Constrictibacter sp. MBR-5: one gene and its partner. Each later gene encodes a partner of the first gene's protein in a complex. Links are inferred from orthologs where the notes say so. Each region holds a gene or a part of one and is shown in the gene's direction. Other genes may lie near its edges.

Region 1 (10,229 bases):
CCAACTCATAAGGGATCAGGGGAAGCGGGCGATGGCTGCCAACGCAGAAGCGCATGTCTATGTCGGGGCCGCCCCCTGGTCCGGCGGCGAGGTCGGCGGGCTGTTCCGGCGGAACGTCGCGGGCGGGCCGTGGTCGCACCTGACCGAAGGCCTGGACGGTGTCCGCCACGTCCAGGCGGTGACCATCCATCCGCAGGATCCCCGCACCGTCTTCATCGGCACGGCCGACGGTCCCTGGCGCAGCCGCGACGGCGGCGACAGCTGGGAACGGCTCGCCTTCCCCGAGCGCGACGTGCAGATCTGGTCCATCGCCGTGCATCCGACGCAGCCGGAGACCCTGTACGCAGGTGCCTCGCCGGTCGCGGTCTATCGCAGCGACGACGGCGGCGACAGCTGGCGCCGCCTGCCAGACCCGCCGGTGCCCGAGCGGGCCCGCATGCCCTTCGCCTGCCGCGTCATGCGCATCGCGGTCGATCCGGCGCAGCCCGACGCGGTCTACGCGACGCTTGAGGTGAACGGCGCGATCCGCAGCCTCGACGGTGGCGAGACCTGGGAAGACTGCAGCGACGCGCTGGTGACGCTGGCGCAGCAGCCGCACCTCAAGAGCCGGATCCTCAGCGACACCGACGCCGAGGGCATGCTCGACGGCCACGCCGTCTGCGTCAGCGGCGCCGCACCCGGCAGCGTCTTCCTCGCGGTCCGCATGGGCGTCTTCCGCAGCGACGACCGGGGCATCCACTGGCGCGACCTGGAGGTCGGGCGCTTCTCGCCGCTGACCTACGCCCGCGACATCCGCGTGGCGCCCCAGGATCCGAACACCTTCTACGCCTGCCTCAGCCCGGCGGCGCGCAGCGAGGACGGCTCCGTCTACCGCAGCCGCGACCTGGGCGCGACCTGGGAACGGTTCGACAGGGGCGTGAAGGCGGAGAGCACGATGATGGGCGTCGCCCTGCACGCCGGCGATCCCGACGTCGTGTTCGCGACCTCACGCACCGGCCAGGTCTTCGGCACCACCGACGGCGGCGCCACCTGGACGGAGAGTCGTCTGCCCGCGGACTGCAAGGACGTCTATGCCATCGCCGTCGGCTGACCCCGCACCCGGCCGCCGCCGGAACGCGCGCGGGGTCGACGCTTGAAGCTCGGCATCGTCTCCGACCTCCACTGCAACATCGCGGGGCTGACCCGGGCGCTGGCGTTGATGGGCGCCGTCGACGAACTCCTCTGCCTGGGCGACAGCATCTACGAATACCGCTTCTCCAACGAGGTGGTGGCGGCGCTGCGGCAGCACGGGGCCCACGTCATTCTCGGCAACCACGAGGAGGTGTTCTTCGGCCGACATGGCGAGCGCGCACGGTCGGCGGACTGGATCGACCGCGACCTGCTCGCCTGGCTGGCGGAGCAGCCGCACCGCCGTGAACTGACCTGCGGCGGGAAGCGCGTGCTGATGGTCCACTCGACGCCGTGGGAACCGCGCGGCGCCTACGTTCTCCCCACCAGCGCCGAACTCGACCGCTTCGGCGGCGCCGACGCCGACATCGTGCTGTACGGCCACACGCACCAGCAGGTCGTCCGGCGCATCGGCGATGTGCTCGTCGTCAATCCGGGATCGGCCGGCGACGCGCGCGACGCCCGCAATGGCCGCCGCCTGAGCTGCGCGGTGCTCGACACCGCCGACGAGACGGTGCGGATCATCGACTTCGACGCCTGACCGCTTCTTCCGCCGCCGCCTTGCCGAACCCGCCGGCAGCGGCGATGCTCCGGCCCTTTCGAAACGCACGAGTAGAGCCAGATGACTGAAGCCGCGCAGACTGCCGCCGCGATCGGCACCGAGAACACCGACGACGCCGCGCAGCTCGACCGGCTGCTGCGCGCGCGCTACAGCTGCCGCGCCTTCCTGCCCGACCCCGTGCCGGAGCCGGTGATCGCGCGCATCCTGGAGATGGCGCAGCGCACGGCCTCCTGGTGCAACAGCCAACCCTGGCACACGATCGTCACCAGCGGCGACGCCACCGAGCGCTTCCGCCAGGCGATGTATGAGCACGCCACGACTGGCGGCGACGGCGCTTCCGACCTGCCGCAGCCACGCGAGTATCGCGGCGTCTATCTCGACCGGCGGCGCGAGAGCGGCTTCCAGCTCTACAACACGCTGGGCATTCCGCGCGGCGACCGTGCCGGCTACCAGCGTCAGGCGATGGAGAATTTCCGCCTGTTCGGCGCGCCGCACGTGGCGATCATCACGACCGAGGAGGCGCTCGACGTCTATGGCGCGGTCGACTGCGGCGGCTTCGTCAGCACGTTCCTGTTGGCCGCGCAGGCAATGGGTGTCGCGACGGTGGCGCAGGCCGCCCTCGCCCGCTACGCGCCCTTCGTGCGCCGCCACTTCGAGATCCCGGACGACCGGCTGCTGGTCTGCGGCATCTCCTTCGGCTACGGCGACCACGACCATCTGGTGAACAGCTACCGCACCAGCCGCGCGCCGCTTACCGAAACCGTGAGGTGGATGCGCTAGACTAGCAACAATTCCTGGGCTGGCGCCCGGTTCGCCACCAGAACCGGCCTACGAAGCAGCGACGCGGGCTACCCCTTGTAGGCGTGCGGCGTGGAGCAACAGCCTCACCTGCTGGACGATCAGCAATGTCGCAGAGCAGAAACACTCAATAGGTCGGCGGCGTATAGACCCACACGACCACCGCATCGACGCTGCCGGGATTCCGGCACCGGTGCGGGCCGGGTTCCTGGAACGCGAAACTGTCGCCCGCCTCCAGGCGGAAGGTCTCGCCGCCGGCCTGGATCTCGATCGTGCCGGAGATCACGAAGCCGGCCTCCTCGCCCTTGCGGATGCGATCCTCGGCGCCCGTGCGGCTGCCGGGTTCGAAGGTGGTCAGCGTCATCTCGATCTGCCCGCGCAGGTTCGGCGACAGCAGCTCCTCCTCGATGCCGCTGCCGCCGAAGCGCAGCTTGCGGCGGTTGCCGCGGCGCACGATGAAGTCCCGCTCCTTCTCCGGCGCCATCGCGTTGCCCTGGAAGAACCAGGTGACCTGAACGTCGAGCGCCGTCGCGATCTGCTGCAGGACCGTGATCGAGACGGCGGACAGCTCGCGCTCGACCTGGCTGACATAGCCCACCGAGCGGCCGATGCGCTCCGCCAGCTCGGTGATGGTGATCCCGCGCGCCTTGCGCAGGTCGCGGACCTGCCGGCCGACCGGGATCTCCCCCGCCGGCCGCCCTTCTCCCGAAGCCGCTCGGTTGCCCGGCGACTGAGCAGCTGACTGGGCAGCTGATGAAATTTTCGCGTTTTTTTTCACGTCGGTGATTGTCGCCTGGAATTTCTTCATCGGGGAAGCTAGCGTCGCTTCGAAGCAAAAGAAGGCGGGTTCACGGCGAGAGCAAGGAATTCCGCAGAAGACGGCCGCGGAACGGGCGGCAATTGCCCGTGATCGACGGTGTGGCGAGCGGCTTGCAATGGGCTTCGCCACGGAGGCGTTGGCGACAGGGGAGGTGGACATGACAAAGTGGCTGAAGAGCGCCGGTACGCTGGCGATGATGAGCGCGGTGCTGTGGACGACCGCGGCGACGGCGGAGGCGCCGAAGCGCGGCGGCGAGCTGGTGATGCTGTCGAGCCAGGTGCCGCGGCACTTCAATCCGGCCGTGCAGTCGGGGGTCGCGACGATGATCCCGGGTGCGCAGATCTTCGCGATGCTGGTCCGCGCCGACGCGGACTGGAAGATCCATCCGTATCTCGCCGAGAGCTGGACCGTTTCCGACGACGGCCTGACCTACACCTTCAAGCTCCGCGCGAACGCCCGCTTCCACGACGGGCAGCCGATCACCGCCGAGGACGTGAAGTTCTCGATCGAGACGCAGAAGGCGAACCATCCCTTCAAGACGTCGCTGGGCGCGGTGAGCGCGGTCGAGACGCCCGACGCGCAGACGGCCGTGGTGAAGCTCAGCCAGCCGCACCCTGCCCTGCTGCTGGCGATGTCGACGTCAATCGTGCCGATCATCCCGAAGCACGTCTACGGCGACGGCCAGGACGTGAAGACCCATCCGCGCAACGTCGAGAACGTCGTCGGATCCGGCCCCTTCAAGCTCGCCGAATATCGCCAGGGCGAGTACATCGTGCTGGAGCGCAACAACGACTTCTTCCTCGACGGGCGCCCCTACCTCGACAAGATCGTCGTCCGCATCATCAAGGACGCGACCAGCCGCATCATCGCCATGGAGAACGGCGACGGCGGGATCTATCCGCTGCTCAGCAGCTCCCGCGACATCCAGCGGCTGCAGGACGACAAGGATCTCGTTGTCACCGACGAAGGCTATGCCGCGGTTGGCCCCATCAACTGGCTCGCCTTCAACACCAAGAAGGCGCCGCTCGACGACCCGAAGGTGCGGCAGGCGATCGCCTATGCCGTCGACCGAAACTTCATCATCAAGGCGCTGCACCGCGGCGTCTCGAAGGCGGCGCCCGGCCCGATCGCGCCCGAATCGCCCTTCTTCCATCCCGAGATCGCGCCCTACGACCTGAACCTGGACAAGGCGAACAGCCTGCTCGACGAGGCCGGCAAGAAGCGCGGCGCCGACGGCGTGCGGTTCAGCCTGGGCGTCGACTATCTGCCGAACAGCGACGAGCAGCAGAAGGCGCTGGCCGAGTATCTGAAGCCGCAGCTGAAGAAGATCGGAATCGACGTCCAGGTCCGCAGTTCGCCGGACTTCCCGACCTGGGCGAAGCGGGTGTCGAGCTACGACTTCGACATGACGATGGATTCGGTCTTCAACTGGGGCGACCCGGTCATCGGCGTGCACCGGACGTATCTGTGCAGCAACATCGTCCAGGGTGTCATCTGGTCGAACACCCAGCAGTACTGCAGTCCGAAGGTCGACGAGCTCCTGAACGCGGCGGGCAAGGAGCCCGACGAGGCCACGCGCAAGGATCTCTACGTCCAGTTCCAGAAGATCGTCGCCGAAGACCTGCCGATCTACTGGATCAACGTGCTGCCCTACCACACGGCCTACAGCAAGAACCTCGGCAATCCGCCGCTGACCGTCTGGGGCATGATGTCGCCGCTGGACGAGACCTACTGGAAACAGCAGTAGCCGCGAGCCGGCCCCCGTCCGCCGGCACGGCGCACGGGGGCCTCGCCAGACGGAGGATCCGAACGGCATGCAGTTCCTGACGCTGATCGGCCGGCGCATCGCCTGGGGCCTCGGCCTGCTGGTCGCAGTGCTGGTGCTGAACTTCACGCTGATCCACATCGCGCCCGGCGATCCGGCCGACGTGATCGCCGGGGAGATGGGCGGCGCCACCCAGGAGAGCCTCGCGCAGATCCGTGCCGCCTACGGCCTGGACCGGCCCTTCCTCGAGCAGCTCGGCGTCTACGTGGCCCGGGTGGCGCAGGGCGACCTGGGCTATTCCTTCTACTTCAACCGGCCCGTCACCGACCTGATCCTGGAGCGGCTCTGGCCGACAATCCTGCTGGTGGTGACGTCGCTGCTGTTCGCGGTGTTCCTCGGCACCTTCCTCGGCGTCTATGCGGCGAAGCGGCCGTCCGGCATCGTCAGCCACCTCGTCACCGTCCTCGCCCTCGTCGGCTACGCGCTGCCGGTCTTCTGGACCGGCATCATGCTGCTGATCCTGTTCGCGAGCTGGATCCCGCTCTTCCCGGTGTCCGGCATGTACGACATCTCCGGCCCGCGCGAAGGCCTGACCTACGTGCTGGACGTGCTGCACCACCTCGTGCTGCCGGTGGTGACCCTCTCGACGATCTATCTGGCGATCTACAGCCGGCTGGCGCGCGCCAGCATGCTCGACGTGCTGGGGGCCGACTATATCCGCACCGCGCGCGCCAAGGGCCTGCGCCAGGGCAAGGTGATCTACAAGCACGCGCTGCGGAACGCCGTCTTGCCGGTGGTGACCTATGCCGGCCTGCAGTTCAGCCATCTCCTCTCCGGCGCGGTGCTGGTCGAGACCGTGTTCAGCTGGCCCGGCCTCGGCACCCTCGCCTTCGACTCGCTGCTGCGGCGCGATTCGCCGACGCTCCTCGGCATCCTCTTCTTCTCGGCGCTGATCGTGATCGTGGTGAACCTGCTGACCGATCTGTCCTACCGGCTGATCGATCCGCGCATCCGTTCGGGAGCGCGGGCATGAGCGACGCCGACAGCCTCGCCGTCCCCGCGCGGCCCGTCCCCGCGCCGCCCGACGCCGAGCCGGTGATCGTCCGCGCGGAATCGCCGCTGCGCGAGGCGGCCCGCATGTTCCTGCGCAACCGCTCGGCCGTCGTCGGGCTGGTCCTGCTCACGGCGGTGGTGGCGACCAGCATCCTCGGCCCCTGGCTCTACCCGGTCGACCCGTTCGAGATGGTCTGGTCGCCGCTGGCGCCGCCGGGCGAGGAAGGCTTCCTGCTCGGGACCGACTATCTCGGCCGCGACCTCGTCGCCGGAATCATCCAGGGCAGCCGCGCCACGCTGGCCGTCGGCGGCGCCGCGGCGGCGATCACCATCTGCATCGGCGTTCTGGTCGGCGCGCTGGCCGGCTTCTACCGCGGCTGGGTGGAAGAGGTGCTGATGCGCATCACCGAGTTCTTCCAGGTGCTGCCGCCGCTGCTGCTGGCGATGGTTCTGGTCATGCTGTTCACGCCCTCGCTGGTGACGATCGCCATCGCCATCGGCGTGGTCTCGTGGACCGGCACCGCCCGCCTCGCCCGCGCCGAGTTCCTGCGCATCCGCGAACTGGAATATGTGAAGGGCGCGCGGGTCGCCGGCTCGCGCAACCGGCGGATCATCTGGCAGGTGATCCTGCCGAACGCCGCCCCGCCCCTCGTCGTCAGCGCCGCCCTGTCGGTGGGCGTGGCGATCCTGTTCGAGGCCGGCCTCAGCTTCCTCGGCCTGACCGATCCCAACGTCATGAGCTGGGGCTACATCATCGGCGCGAACCGGCCCTACATCCTCGACGCCTGGTGGGCGGTGACGTGGCCGGGCCTCGCGATCTTCCTGACGGTCCTGGCGGTCAGCCTCGTCGGCGACGGCCTCAACGACGCCTTCAACCCGAGGCTGCGCCAGCGATGAACCCGTCCGAACCGCTCCTCTCGGTCGACCGGCTGCGCGTCGAGTTCGCCACGCGCAACGGCGTCGCGCGCGTCATCGACGACGTCAGCTTCGACCTGCGCGCCGGCGAGACGCTCGGCATCGTCGGCGAATCCGGCTGCGGCAAGAGCATGACCGCCCTTGCGATCATGGGCCTCGTCCCCGACCCGCCGGGCCGCGTCGCCGGTGGCGCCATCCGCCTGCTGGGCGAGGACCTCACCCGCGCCGACGAGCGCCGGATGAGCCGGATCCGCGGCAAGGAGATCTCGATGATCTTCCAGGAGCCGATGAGTTCGCTCAATCCGGTCTACACGGTCGGCGACCAGATCGGCGAGACGGTGCGCCTGCACGAGGGCCTGGGCAAGCGGGCGGCCCGCGAGCGCGCCATCGACATGCTGAAGGCCGTCGGCATTCCGGCGCCGCAGCGGCGGGTCGACGAGTATCCGCACCAGATGTCCGGCGGCATGCGCCAGCGCGTGATGATCGCCATGGCGCTCGCCTGCCGGCCGAAGGTGCTGATCGCCGACGAGCCGACGACCGCCCTCGACGTGACCGTGCAGGCGCAGATCTTCGACCTGCTGCGCGACCTGAAGGAGCAGACCGGCACGGCGATCATCCTGATCACCCACGACATGGGCGCCATCGCCGAACTCGCCGAGCGCGTCGTCGTCATGTATGCGGGCCGCAAGGTCGAGGACGCGCCGGTCGACGAGATGCTCGGCAATCCGAGCCACCCCTACACGCGCGGCCTGATCGCCTGCGTGCCGCATCTCGAACCCGATCCGCCCCTGGAGCGGCAGCCGCTGACCGAGATCCCCGGCGTCGTGCCCTCGCTCGCCGAACTCGGCAGGGGCGGCTGCCCCTTCGTGCCGCGCTGCGGTTTCGCGCACGACCGCTGCCGGTCGGAGATGCCGCCGCCGTTCGACGTGCGCGGCCAGCATCACGCGTCCTGCTGGCTGCTCGACCCGAGGGCGGCGGCATGACCGACGCACTGCTCCGGGTCAGCGACCTGAAGGTCCACTTTCCGCTGCGCCGACGCCACCCGTTCGCCCGGCCGTCGAAGGTGCACGCGGTCGACGGGATCGACTTCGCCATCCGGCGCGGCACCACCTTCGGGCTGGTCGGCGAGAGCGGCTCCGGCAAGACCACCACCGCGCTGGCGGTGATGCGCCTCATCGAGGCGACGTCGGGCAGCATCGACCTTCAGGGCACCGACCTGCTGGCGCTGAAGGGCGAGGCCCTGCGGCTGCGGCGCCGGCACATGCAGATCATCTTCCAGGACCCCTACTCGTCGCTGAACCCGCGCGTGCGGGCGGGCGCCATCGTGCGCGAACCGCTCGACCAGCTCGACGTCGGCCCCGCCGACGGCCGCGAGGAGCGTGTCGCCGAGCTGTTCCGCCATGTCGGCCTGCGGCCGGAGCAGCGCGCCCTCTTCCCGCACCAGTTCTCCGGAGGCCAGCGCCAGCGCATCGGCATCGCCCGGGCGCTCGCGACCCAGCCGGAACTGATCGTCTGCGACGAGCCGGTCTCCGCCCTCGACGTCGCGATCCAGGCGCAGATCCTGAACCTGCTGCGGCGGCTGCAATCGGAGTTCGGCCTGACCTACCTGTTCATCAGCCACGACCTCGGCGTCGTCCAGCACATGTGCGACGAGATCGCCGTGATGTATCTCGGCCAGATCGTCGAGCAGGCCGACCGGCTGTCGCTCTTCCGCACGCCGCTGCACCCCTACACCTGGGCGCTGCTGTCCGCCGTGCCGTCCGCCCGGCGCGGCGCCGGGCGGAACGTGCGCGTGGCGCTGACCGGCGACCCGCCCAGCCCGATCGACCCGCAGCCCGGCTGCCGCTTCGCCTCGCGCTGTCCCTTCGCCGAGGCCCGCTGCCGGACGGACACGCCCGTCCTGCGCACCGTCGGCGCCGGACACCGCGTCGCCTGCCATCTCGTCGACGAACAGGGTGTCGCGCCGCACATGCGCGCCGCAGCCTGATCCCCAACCCTCCGCCACAGCGAAAGGTACCGCCCATGAACGTCATCGCGAATTCGCCCCAGGCACGCGACATCGCCTCCCTGGTCCACCAGCAGTCGAACCTGAAGGCCTATCGCGAGCAGGGCGGCGTGCTCATGGCGAAGGGCGACGGCGTCTATGTCACGGATTCCGACGGCAAGCGCTATCTGGAGGCGATGGCCGGCCTGTGGTGCGCGTCGCTGGGCTTCTCGGAAAAGCGTCTGGCCGAGGCCGCCTACAAGCAGATGCTCGACCTGCCCTACTACCATACGTTCTTCGACAAGGGTCACCTGCCCAGCGTCGACCTCGCCGAGAAGCTGCTCTCGGTGGCGCCGGCGGGCATGTCGAAGGTGCTGTTCCAGTGCTCCGGGTCGGAGGCGAACGACGCCGCGATCAAGCTGATCTGGTACTATCACAACGCCATCGGCAAGCCGGAGAAGAAGAAGATCATCGGCCGCGAGCGCGGCTATCACGGCAACACCGTCGCGTCGGTCAGCGTCTCCGGTCAGCCGCACATGGTCGCCGACTTCGACCTGCCGCTGCCGATGTTCAAGCACACGAACAACCCGAACTACTACCGCTTCCATGAGGACGGCGAGACCGAGGAGCAGTTCGCCCAGCGCATGGCGGACGACCTGGAGAAGCTGATCCTGGCCGAGGGGCCGGAGACGGTGGCCGCCTTCTTCGCCGAGCCCGTCCAGGGCGGCGGCGGCGCGATCACCCCGCCCGACACCTACTTCGACAGGATCCAGCCGATCCTGAAGAAGTACGACATCCTCTTCGTCGCCGACGAGGTGATCTGCGGCTTCGGCCGGACGGGCAACATGTGGGGCACCCAGACCTACGGGCTGCAGCCCGACATGATCTCCTGCGCCAAGCAGCTCTCGGCCTCCTACCAGCCGATCTCGGCGCTGATGATCTCCCAGAAGATCTACGACGCGCTGATCGACCAGAGCGGCAAGCTCGGCTCCTTCGGGCACGGCTTCACCTATGGCGGTCACCCGGTGGCCTGCGCCGTCGCCCTGGAGACGCTGAAGATCTACGAGGAGCGCGACATCATCTCCCACGTCCGCCGGGTGAGCCCGGTGATGCTGAAGGGGCTCGACGCCTGCGAGGACCATCCGCTGGTCGGCGACGCCCGCGG
Region 2 (10,287 bases), on another replicon or contig:
GCACGGACCAGCTCAGCCGGCTGGCCGTGACGGTACAGCTTTCGGCCCTCGCGCCCGACCTGGATGCGGCCGAAATGGCGGCCGACTACCGGGACGGCTTCGGCGCCGGCCTCGACAACCTCGCGGGCGCGGCCGAGCGCACCATGCTGCTGCAGCGGGTGATCCGCGCGCCGCGATCGATCGTCTGGGGCGCCTGGATGAACCCCGAGACGCTGCCGCAATGGTGGGGACCGGATGGCTTCTCCTGCCGCACGAAGCGGATCGATCTGCGCACGGACGGCGAATGGGTGTTCGACATGATCGCGCCCGACGGCACGGTCTTCCCCAACCACCACCGCTACGGCGAGGTCCGGCCCGAGGAGCGCTTCGCCTACACGCTCCTGTGGGGCGAGAACGGTCCGAAACACGCCGACGCCTGGGCCTCCTTCGAGGACCGCGGCGGCGCCACCGAAGTCACGCTGGGCATGATCTTCAGCACCGCCGCCGAATTCCAGACGGCGAAGGGCTTCGGCGCGATCGAACTCGGCCAGCAGACCCTCGGCAAGCTGGAACGCTTCATCAACGCCCGCTGAACAGGGTTCCCCCCTCCCCACCTTCCCGGCGCGCGGCGCTGGCGCGCCGCGTCCGGGAAGATGGCTTTAGGTGCGCCGCCCCGACGAAAGGACGCTGCCCTTACGGCCGCATCCCGAAGGTCCGCCGGCCCGGCTTGCGCAGCGGCGCCGCCAGGTCGGCGAACTCGCAGAGGAGCTTGCGGGTGTCGCGGGGGTCGATAATCTCCTCCACCCAAAAGGCCTCGGCCGTGCGGTGCGGCGAGCGGAGTTTGTTCAGGCGGGTCTCGATCTCGGTGAGCTTGGCCGCCGGGTCCTCGGCCGCCGCGATGTCGCCGCTGTAGGCGGCCTCGATGCCGCCCTCCAGCGGCAGCGAGCCCCAGCGCGCCGTGAGCCAGGCATAGCGCATGGCGAAGCGGTTGGCCGGCGCGTGCACCGCGCCCGCCACGCCGAAGGCGTTGCGCACGACGATGGTGCACCAGGGCACCGTCGTCTGGTTCACCGCCGCCATGGCGCGCACGCCGTGCCGGATGGTCGCCGCCTTCTCCGATTCGAGGCCGATGAGGAAGCCCGGGCAGTCGAGCAGGTAGACCACCGGCATGTGGAAGGTCTCGGCCATGTCGACGAAGCGCACGACCTTCTGGCAGGTCTCGGCCGTCCAGGCGCCGCCGTAGAAGTACGGGTCGCCCGCCATCACGGCGACCGGCAATCCGTCGAGCCGGGCGAAGCCCGTGATGATCGAGCGGCCGAACAGCTGGCCCATCTCGAAGAAGGAGCCCTTGTCGACCAGCGCCTCGATTATCGGGCGCATCTTGTAGACCTTGCGATAGTCTTTCGGCACCGCGTTGAAGAGCATCTCCTCGCGCCGTTCCGGATCGTCGCTGCGCTCGGCGCGCGGCGCCACGTCGTGGGTCGAGGACGGCAGGTAGGAGAGGAAGCGCCGCGCGCAGGCGAAGGCCTCCGCCTCGGTGTCGACGGCATGGTCGACGCCGCCGGACCGGCACTGGATCTTCCAGCCGCCCAGTTCCTGCTTGGTCAGGTCCTGGCCGGTGCGCTTCACCACCGGCGGACCGGCGACGAACATCGCCGCCGTCTCCTTGGTCATCACCGAATAGTGGCAGGAGGCGAGGCGCGCCGCACCCAGTCCCGCGACCGACCCCAGGCCGAGCCCGACCACCGGCACGTGCGACAGGTTCTCGGTGATGTAGTGGAACTGCGGTGTAGACGGCGTGAGGCCGCCCGGCAGGTTGGCGCGGCCGGTGGTCTCGATGGTCTTCACCGAGCCGCCGCCGCCGGAGCCCTCGACGATGCGCACGATCGGCAGGTGCAGTTCCTGCGCCATGCGCTCGGGGTAGAGCTGCTTCTCCTTGATCGTCGCGTCGGCCGATCCGCCGCGCACGGTGAAGTCGTCGCCGGTGACGACCACGGGGCGGCCGTCGATGGTGGCGCGGCCGATGACGCAGTTGGACGGCGTCAGGCGGATCAGCTTGCCGTCCTCGTCATATTCGGCGCTGCCGGCGACGGTGCCGATCTCGCGGAAGCTGCCCTTGTCGACCAGCCCGTCGACCCGCTCTCGGATCGTCAGGCGGCCGCCGTCGTGCTGGCGCTTCACCTTGTCGGGACCGCCCAGCTCGCGGGCCATGCTCTCGCGCAGGCGGAGGTCGTCGAGTTCGGGCTGCCAGTTCATGTCTTCTCCTCGTGCGGGTGCCGGTTCGGCGGCGGTTGGGTGATGGGCTACAGGGTTTCGGCGAGCGGCCGGACGCGGTGCTGCTCGACGCCGGTCAGCAGGTCGCGGACCTTGGCCAGCATGCCGAGCAGGCGCGGCCCGATGTCGGCGTGGATGCGATCTTCGGGCATCGTCGCGGCCAGTCCGCCGACGGTGAAGACGAAGTGGGTGGCGTGCGCCGGCGACCAGAGCGCCGCGGCGACGCCGTTGATGTGCTCGATGTGCTCGCCCAGCGACAGGGCGTAGCCGTGGCGCTGCTGCTCGGCGAGGGCCCGCGGCAGGCAGGCGGCGAGCAGTTCCCACTGCTCGCGGTCCTGGTGGCGCAGGTCGCAGAGCAGCGCCTCGCGCTCGGCCGGCGCCAGCGCCGCCGCATAGGCGCGCCCGGCGGCGGTAGCGCCGATCGGAATCCGCGCGCCGAGGGCGGAATTGACGCTGGCGGCGCGGTGGCCGATCGCGTGCTCGATATAGACCATGTCGGCGCGGTCGCGGATCGTCATGCCGCAGACGGCCGGGATGTGGTCCGCCAGCTCCTGCAGGTGGGGGCGGACGGCGACGCGGAAGTCCATGCCGCGCAGGATGCCGCTGCCGAGCGCCGCCGCCCCCTCGCCCAGCTTGTACTTCAGGTCCTCGGGCAGGTAGGCCAGATAGCCGATCCGCGTCAGCGTGTAGGTCAGGCGCGACACGGTCGACTTGGGCAGGCCGGTGCGGCGCGCGATCTCCTGGTTGCCGAGGCGCACGTGATAGCCCTCGAAACAGCGCAGGACGTCGAAGGCCTTGGCGACCGCGTTGACGAAGCCGCGGTCGCCGGCGGCCGGGCCGTCGGCGGCGTCGACGAGCTTGCGCGAGGTGCGGCCCATGAGCGTCAGTCCGCCCCCGTCGGCGGCGGAAACCGCCGCCCGCCACCCGGTCGCCGCGCTGCCGACGCGGTCTCGCTCATCGAACGTCTCCCCTGCCGGCTCCAGCAGCCGCATTTCTTATTCTGCATAGTGGAATAAATTTCCACTTGATCGTCAACTTATCTCGGGTCATCGTTCGGCCGCAATAGTCCGGACATCAACCGGGCAGCGCCGCTCGCCGGCGATGGAGAGGAAATGCCGCCAGCCGCGAAAACCGGGCGTCTCAGCCCGTCCCGAGCCCCATCGCCGCGCTGCGACCGGGGCTGCACGGACGTCGGTACCGCCACATCGGCGCACACAAGAAAGCCAGAAGGAGGGAGTTGATGTCAGTGTTCTCGCGATCGGTCTTCGCCGGGATCGCGCTCGCGGCGCTGGTCGCCGGCGGCGCCCAGGCGACCCCCGACAAACAGCACGCCGTCGCCGCCGTGGGGATCGACATCACCACCGGGGACCCGCACAAGATCACCGGCGGCGGCGAGTACATGTTCTTCTCGAACGTGTTCGAATCGCTCTACGGCCACGACCTCGACGGCAAGCTGGTGCCACATCTGGCGCAGTCGCACGAGGTGAGCGCGGACGGCCTCACCTACACGTTCAAGCTCCGGCCGAACGTCAAGTTCCACGACGGCGAGGCGTTTACCGCCGAGGACGTGAAATATTCCTGGAAGCGGTCCAACGATCCGGAGATCAAGAACCCGCGCGCCAGCATCGTCACGAAGAACATCAAGGACGTCGAGATCGTAGACGACCTCACGGTCAAGTTCCACCTGACCAAGCCGAACTCGTCCCTGCTCGAGAATCTCGGCGAGTATTTCTACATGATCCCGAAGGACTATGCCGAGAAGGTCGGCAACGAGACCTTCGGCAAGCAGCCGGTCGGCACGGGGCCCTACAAGTTCGTCTCGCGCCGCATTAAGGAAAATATTCAGCTCGAGGCGTTCAAGGAGCATTGGGGGCAGGTCCCTGGGGTCGAGAAGCTGACGCTGCAGATCGTGCCCGACGCCCAGACCCGCGTCGCGATGCTGCAGACCGGCGAGGCGGACATCGCCATCAACCTGCCGCCGCAGCTGGCGAAATCTGTCGACGCCGGGACCGACACCAAGATGGTGGTCAGCCCGAGCTTCCAGAACATCTTCATCGTCCTGAACATGCGCGGGTCGGACAAGGCGTTCGCCTCGACCAAGGTGCGGCAGGCGCTGAACCACGCCGTCGACAAGCAGACGCTGATCAAGAAGGTGATGTTCGGCTTCGCCACCCAGTCCACCGGGCCCTGCCACAAGGACATCATCGGCTGCGACATCGACCGCGAGCCCTACGCCTACGACCCGAAGAAGGCGAAGAAGATGCTGGAGGAGGAGAAGTTCGACTTCTCCAAGACCTACCGCATGTTCGGCCTGGCGCCGGGCCGCGCCGCGCAGAGCAAGGAAGTGCTCGAGGCGGTCGCCTTCTATCTCAACCAGGTCGGCATCAAGACCGAGACCGAGTTCCTGGAATACGGGGCGTGGCTGGCGAAGCTGGGCGCCAAGGAGTTCGATACCTACGGCCTCTTCTGGCAGAACTGGACCGACTACAACAACGACCCGATGGGCCGCCTGCCGCGCAACATCCGCACGGACGGCTACTTCTCCTGGTCGAGCTATCCGGAACTGGATCCGATGATCGACGAGGCGAACAGCATCGTCGATCCGAAGGAGCGGACGGAGCACCTGCGCAAGATCTTCACGCGGCTCTACGACGACCCGCCGTGGATCATCCTCTGGACCACCGACAACACGGACGCGGCGCGCAAGAACGTCGACTGGAAGCCGCGCGCCAACGTCTCCTGGCCGGTCTTCTGGCAGCTGAGCAAGCAGTGACCGCAGCGGACGGCAGCGCCGGCGCCCCCGCCCCCGTCCACGCCTGGACCGGGCGGGGCGCGCCGGCCCCGCGTACCGGATCGTTTCCGACATGATGCGCTACATCATCAAGCGGCTGGGCCAGACCGTGGTCACGGCGATCTTCGTCACGATGATCGTCTTCGGGCTCGCGCGGCTGACGGGCGATCCGACGCTGCTGCTGCTGCCGACGGAATCGACCGAGGAGGACCGCCAGTTCTTCCGCAAGCAGCTCGGCCTCGACCGCTCCCTGCCGGAGCAGTACCTCACCTTCATGGGCAACGCCCTGCGCGGCGACCTCGGCACCTCGTTCCGCTATCGCGAGCCCGCCCTCGACCTCGTGATCGACCGGCTGCCGGCGACGCTCGAACTCGCGGTGGCGTCGATGATCCTCGCGGTGCTGATCGCGATCCCGATCGGGGTGCTCGCGGCCGTCCGCCGTGGGAGCTGGATCGACAAGCTGGCGCGATGGTTCGCCACGGTCGGCCAGTCGACGCCGACCTTCTGGCTGGGCCTCATCCTGATCATGGTGTTCGCCGTCGATCTCGGCCTGCTGCCCTCCTCGGGCCGGGGCGGCCTCAGCCACCTCATCCTCCCCGCGGTGACGCTCGGCTGGTACTCCGCCGCCGCCATCGCGCGGCTCACGCGCTCCAGCATGCTGGAGATGATGCAGAGCGACTTCGTTCGGTTCGAACGCCTCTCCGGGCTGCCGGAATGGGTGATCGTCACGCGCCACGCCCTGAAGAACGCGGCGATCCCGATCATCACCTACATGGCGCTGCAGTTCGGCGTGCTGCTGTCCGGCGCCGTGGTGACGGAACGCGTCTTCGCCTGGCCGGGCCTCGGCCAGATGGTGGTGGAGGCGATCAACAGCCGCGACTACCCGGTCGTCCAGGCCGCGGTTCTCGTCGCGTCGCTGCTGTTCCTGCTGATCAACCTCGCCGTCGACCTGGTCTACAGCTGGCTCGACCCCCGGATCAGGTACTGACCGTGGCAACCATACCCGCTTCCCCTTCGGCCTCGCTGCCGCGCACGACCTTCGCCGGCCGCCTGCGCCGCAACTTCAAGGGCCTGCCGATCGCCGCGGCCGTCATGGTCGTCATATTCCTCGTCGCAGCACTGCTGGCCCCCTGGATCGCCCCGCACGATCCCGCCGAAGCCAGCTTCCTGCATTCGCTGACGCCGCCGGTCTGGCAGGACGAAGGCATGCTCGCCTACCCGCTCGGCACGGACAATCTCGGCCGCGACGTGCTGTCCCGCCTGATCTACGGCGCGCAGCTGTCGCTGCTCATATCGTTCTTCGCCATCGCCATCGCGGGGGCTGTCGGCATCATCCTGGGGCTGACCTCCGGCTATATCGGCGGCGCGATCGACGCCCTCATCATGCGGGTCGTCGACGCCTTCCTCGCGATGCCGTTCATCCTGATGGCGCTGGGCTTCGTCGCGGCGCTGGGCACCAGCATCACCAACATCATCATCGTCATGGCGATCACCAACTGGGCCCGCTACGCCCGGCTGGTCCGCGGCGAGGTGCTGTCGATCAAGCATCGCGACTTCGTGGCGCTGGCGCGCGTCGCCGGCCAGCCGCGCTGGCGGATCGCGGTGAAGCACGTGCTGCCGAACATCACGAACAGCATCATCATCCTGGCGACGCTGGACCTGGGGCGCGTGATCATCCTCGAATCTTCGCTCTCCTTCCTCGGTCTCGGCGTGCAGCCGCCGGCCATCTCCTGGGGCCTGATGCTGGCCGACGGCCGCAGCTACATGACCGTCGCATGGTGGATCACCGTCATGCCCGGCCTCGCCATCCTGCTGACCGTGCTCAGCCTCAACGTCACCGGCGACTGGCTGCGCGACCGCCTCGACCCGCGCCAGCAGATGGACTGAACGCATGGACGGAACCACCGCATCCGCGCCCCTGCTCCGGGTCGAGGACCTGAAGACGCACCTGCCGTCGAACCGCGGCCCCGTCCGCGCCGTCGACGGCGTCTCCTTCGACGTGGCGCCGGGGGAGATCCTGGGCATCGTCGGCGAGTCCGGCTGCGGCAAGTCCACCCTCTGCTCGTCGCTCGTCCGGCTGCTGCCGAAAGGCACCCAGGTGAGCGGCAGCATCCGCTTCCGCGGCGAGGACCTGCTGGCCAAGTCGCAGGAGGAGATGCGCGCGCTGCGCGGTCGCGACATCACCATGATCCAGCAGAACCCGATGACGGCGCTCGATCCGGTCTTCACCGTCGGCAGCCAGATCCGCGAGGTGCTGAAATTCAACTCGCCGCTGGGGGCGCGCGAGCGCCTGGCCAACGCGATCCAGATCCTGCGCCAGGTGCACATCCCCTCTCCCGAGGAGCGGCTCTCCAACTATCCGCATCAGATGAGCGGCGGCATGAAGCAGCGCGTCCTCGCCGGCATGGCGACGGCGCTGAAGCCCGGCCTGCTCCTCGCCGACGAACCGACCACCGCCCTGGACGTGACGATCCAGGAGCAGATCCTGGGCCTCCTGGCCGAGATCCGCGACCGGCTCGGCACCTCGATCATCCTGGTGACGCACGACCTCGGCATCGTCCGCCGCCTCTGCGACCGCGTCGTCATCATGTATGCCGGGCGCATCGTGGAGAGCGGCGTGACCGCCGACATCTTCGCCAAGCCGCAGCATCCCTACACCCGTGCCCTGCTGGCCTCGATCCCGCAGATGGGCGACACGCGCGAGCGGCTGCAGGCGATCGAGGGCACCATTCCCGACCTGCGCGACCTGCCGCCGGGATGCAGCTTCGCGCCGCGCTGCCCGCACGCCCATGCGCGCTGCTCGGAAGCCTATCCGCCCGCCTTCCCCGTCGGCAGCGGCGCCGCCCGATGCTGGCTGCACGCCACGGACCGCGTCCCGGAGACCGCCCAGTGAGCCCCGACCCCCTCGTCCGCGCCGAGGGCGTGGTGAAGCATTTCCATCAGCCGCGACGCTCCTGGCGCGGCGCGCCGCAGGTGGTGCATGCGGTCGACGGTGTCAGCTTCGAGATCCGGCACGGCGAGACCTTCGGCCTCGTCGGCGAATCGGGCTGCGGTAAGACCACGCTCGGCCGGCTCATGCTCTATCTGGAGGCGGTCACCGCCGGGAAGCTCACGGTGGCGGGCCACGATCTCGCGAACATGTCGCAGCGCCGGGAACTCGACTACCGCCGGTCGGTTCAGGCGGTCTTCCAGGACCCTTACGGGTCGCTGAACCCGCGCCAGACCGTGCTCGACCTGATCGGCGAGCCGATCTCGGTGCAGCAGAAGGTCGGGCGGGCCGAACTGCGCGAGCGCGTCTCTGAACTGCTGCGCCTCGTCGGCCTCCCCGCCGCCAGCCTCGACCAGTACCCGCACGAGTTCAGCGGCGGCATGCGCCAGCGCATCGCGATCGCGCGCGCCATCTCGGTCGATCCCGCCTTCATCGTCCTCGACGAGCCGGTGTCGGCGCTCGACGTCTCGATCCGCGCCCAGGTGCTCAACCTGCTCAAGGACCTGCAGGGTCGGCTGAACCTCACCTACCTGTTCATCGCCCACGATCTCGCGGTCGTCGAATTCATGAGCGACCGCGTCGCCGTCATGTATCTCGGCAAGATGGTCGAGACCGCCGCCGGCAAGGACATGTACCGCAAGCCGCTGCATCCCTATACGCAGGCGCTGCTGCGGGCCGCGACCGCGACGACGCCGCCCAGGGCCGTCTTCCAGGACGTCAGCTTGTCCGGCGAGGTGCCGAGCCCGATCAACCCGCCCAGCGGCTGCCGCTTCCGCACGCGTTGCCCCTTCGCCCGGCCGCGCTGCGCCGAGGAGGAACCGCTCCTGCGCGACGCAGGTGACGGACACCGCGCGGCCTGTCATTTCTTCGAGGAGATCGCGGCCGCGGCGTGACGCGGTACGCGATGCCACCCCTTCGTCATCAGGAGACCAGAATGAGCCAGATCGAGATCAAGTCCGAAATCCCCGGCAACGTCCTGCGCATCGAGGTGTCGGTGGGCGACAAGGTCGGCGAGGAGGACGCGATCATCATGGTGGAGTCCATGAAGATGGAGATCCCGGTCGGCGCCCCTTCGGCCGGCACCGTCGCCGAGATCCTGGTCGAGGAAGGCGAAGGCATCGAGGAAGGCCAGACGGTCGCGATCCTGACGACCTGAACGCACTCGCTCTGACCGTACCGCTCTCCGACTGTCATCCTCGGGCGAAGCGAAGCGCAGACCCGAGGACCCAGGGCAAGCGCTGCGCCGCACCCTTGGGTCCCCGGGTCGGCGGGGCTCCGCCCCTTGCCCGGGGAGGACAGTCGAAGTGAGATCGCTGGAACCAGCTACGATACTTCAATCCAACTGCAGCAGTTGGCCCTTCAGATAGGCGCTTTCCGGCAGGAAGGGGTGGACCGGATGGTCCGGCCCCGCGCCCGCCGAGCGCAGGATGCGCCCGCTGCGGCCGGCGGTCTCCAGGCCCTTGCGCACCAGGTCGGCGAACAGCTCCGCACCGACATTGTGCGAACAGGACGCGGTGAACAGGAACCCGCCGGGCGCCACCAGCTCAGCGGCCATGCGGGTCACCTTCACATAGCCGCGCGACCCGGCCGCCAGATCCTTGCGCGATTTGACGAAGGCGGGCGGGTCGACGACCACCACGTCGAAGACCGTTCCGTTCGCCTTCAGCAGTTCCATCTCGGTGAAGGCGGCGGCACGCACGAACCGGCAGCGGTCGGCCACGCCGTTGAGGCCGGCCGACTGCTCGGCCAGGGCGAGGGCTGCGTCGGACCGGTCGACGAAGGTGACCTCGCGCGCGCCGTTGACGGCGGCCGTCACCCCGAAGCCGCCGGTATAGGCGAAGACGTCCAGCACGCGGGCGTCGCGCGCGACCGCCGCCACGGCGGCGCGATTGTCGCGTTGGTCGAAGAACCAGCCCGTCTTCTGCCCGACGCTGGGGTCTGCCAGAAACCGCACGCCGTTCTCGACCAGTGCGATCGGGCCGTCCAGCGCGCCCTTGACGAGGCGGACGCCGAGATCGAGCCCCTCCAGGGTCCGCACCGGGCTGTCGTTGCGCAGCACCACGACGCGCGGCGCCAGGACCGCCTCGATCGCGTCGAGCACCGCCTCTTCCGCACGCTGCATGCCGGCCGTGTTCGCCTGCACCACCACGACATCGTCGAAGCGATCGACGATCAGGCCGGGCAGCCCGTCCGCTTCCGCATGGACGAGGCGGTAGTGGGGAACGCCGACGATCCTGTCGCGCAACGCGACTGC

The links.
Region 2: the proteins of ABIE65_RS15235 (region 1) and ABIE65_RS20280 are in contact, whole or in part, in a cryo-EM structure (PDB 8Z1Y), measured with the Escherichia coli proteins. The link is inferred for Constrictibacter sp. MBR-5 from one-to-one orthologs.

Annotation. Positions count from the first base shown.
Region 1 is NZ_JBEPTK010000006.1:264,974-275,202, forward strand. The notes cover bases 2,902-5,799. They hold ABIE65_RS15235 (ABC transporter substrate-binding protein), read left to right. Parts: upstream 2,902-3,504; coding sequence 3,505-5,094; downstream 5,095-5,799. Other genes in these bases: ABIE65_RS15230 (cupin domain-containing protein), read right to left, coding at 2,902-3,335; ABIE65_RS15240 (ABC transporter permease), read left to right, coding at 5,162-5,799. Also shown: ABIE65_RS15215 (sialidase family protein), read left to right, coding at 32-1,090; ABIE65_RS15220 (metallophosphoesterase family protein), read left to right, coding at 1,133-1,708; ABIE65_RS15225 (nitroreductase family protein), read left to right, coding at 1,790-2,509; more of ABIE65_RS15230, read right to left, coding at 2,655-2,901; more of ABIE65_RS15240, read left to right, coding at 5,800-6,145; ABIE65_RS15245 (ABC transporter permease), read left to right, coding at 6,142-7,062; ABIE65_RS15250 (ABC transporter ATP-binding protein), read left to right, coding at 7,059-8,063; ABIE65_RS15255 (ABC transporter ATP-binding protein), read left to right, coding at 8,060-9,067; ABIE65_RS15260 (aspartate aminotransferase family protein), read left to right, coding at 9,103-10,229. UniProt on the Escherichia coli protein: Part of the ABC transporter DppABCDF involved in dipeptide transport. Binds dipeptides and accepts a wide range of side chains, including small neutral, bulky hydrophobic, and positively and negatively charged groups. Tripeptides are poor substrates.
Region 2 is NZ_JBEPTK010000011.1:141,464-151,750, forward strand. The notes cover bases 5,027-7,982. They hold ABIE65_RS20280 (ABC transporter permease), read left to right. Parts: upstream 5,027-6,034; coding sequence 6,035-6,931; downstream 6,932-7,982. Other genes in these bases: ABIE65_RS20275 (ABC transporter permease), read left to right, coding at 5,118-6,032; ABIE65_RS20285 (ABC transporter ATP-binding protein), read left to right, coding at 6,936-7,937; ABIE65_RS20290 (ABC transporter ATP-binding protein), read left to right, coding at 7,934-7,982. Also shown: ABIE65_RS20255 (SRPBCC family protein), read left to right, coding at 1-572; ABIE65_RS20260 (acyl-CoA carboxylase subunit beta), read right to left, coding at 673-2,235; ABIE65_RS20265 (IclR family transcriptional regulator), read right to left, coding at 2,283-3,245; ABIE65_RS20270 (ABC transporter substrate-binding protein), read left to right, coding at 3,494-5,026; more of ABIE65_RS20290, read left to right, coding at 7,983-8,926; ABIE65_RS20295 (biotin/lipoyl-containing protein), read left to right, coding at 8,968-9,189; ABIE65_RS20300 (class I SAM-dependent rRNA methyltransferase), read right to left, coding at 9,367-10,287. UniProt on the Escherichia coli protein: Part of the ABC transporter DppABCDF involved in dipeptide transport. Responsible for the translocation of the substrate across the membrane.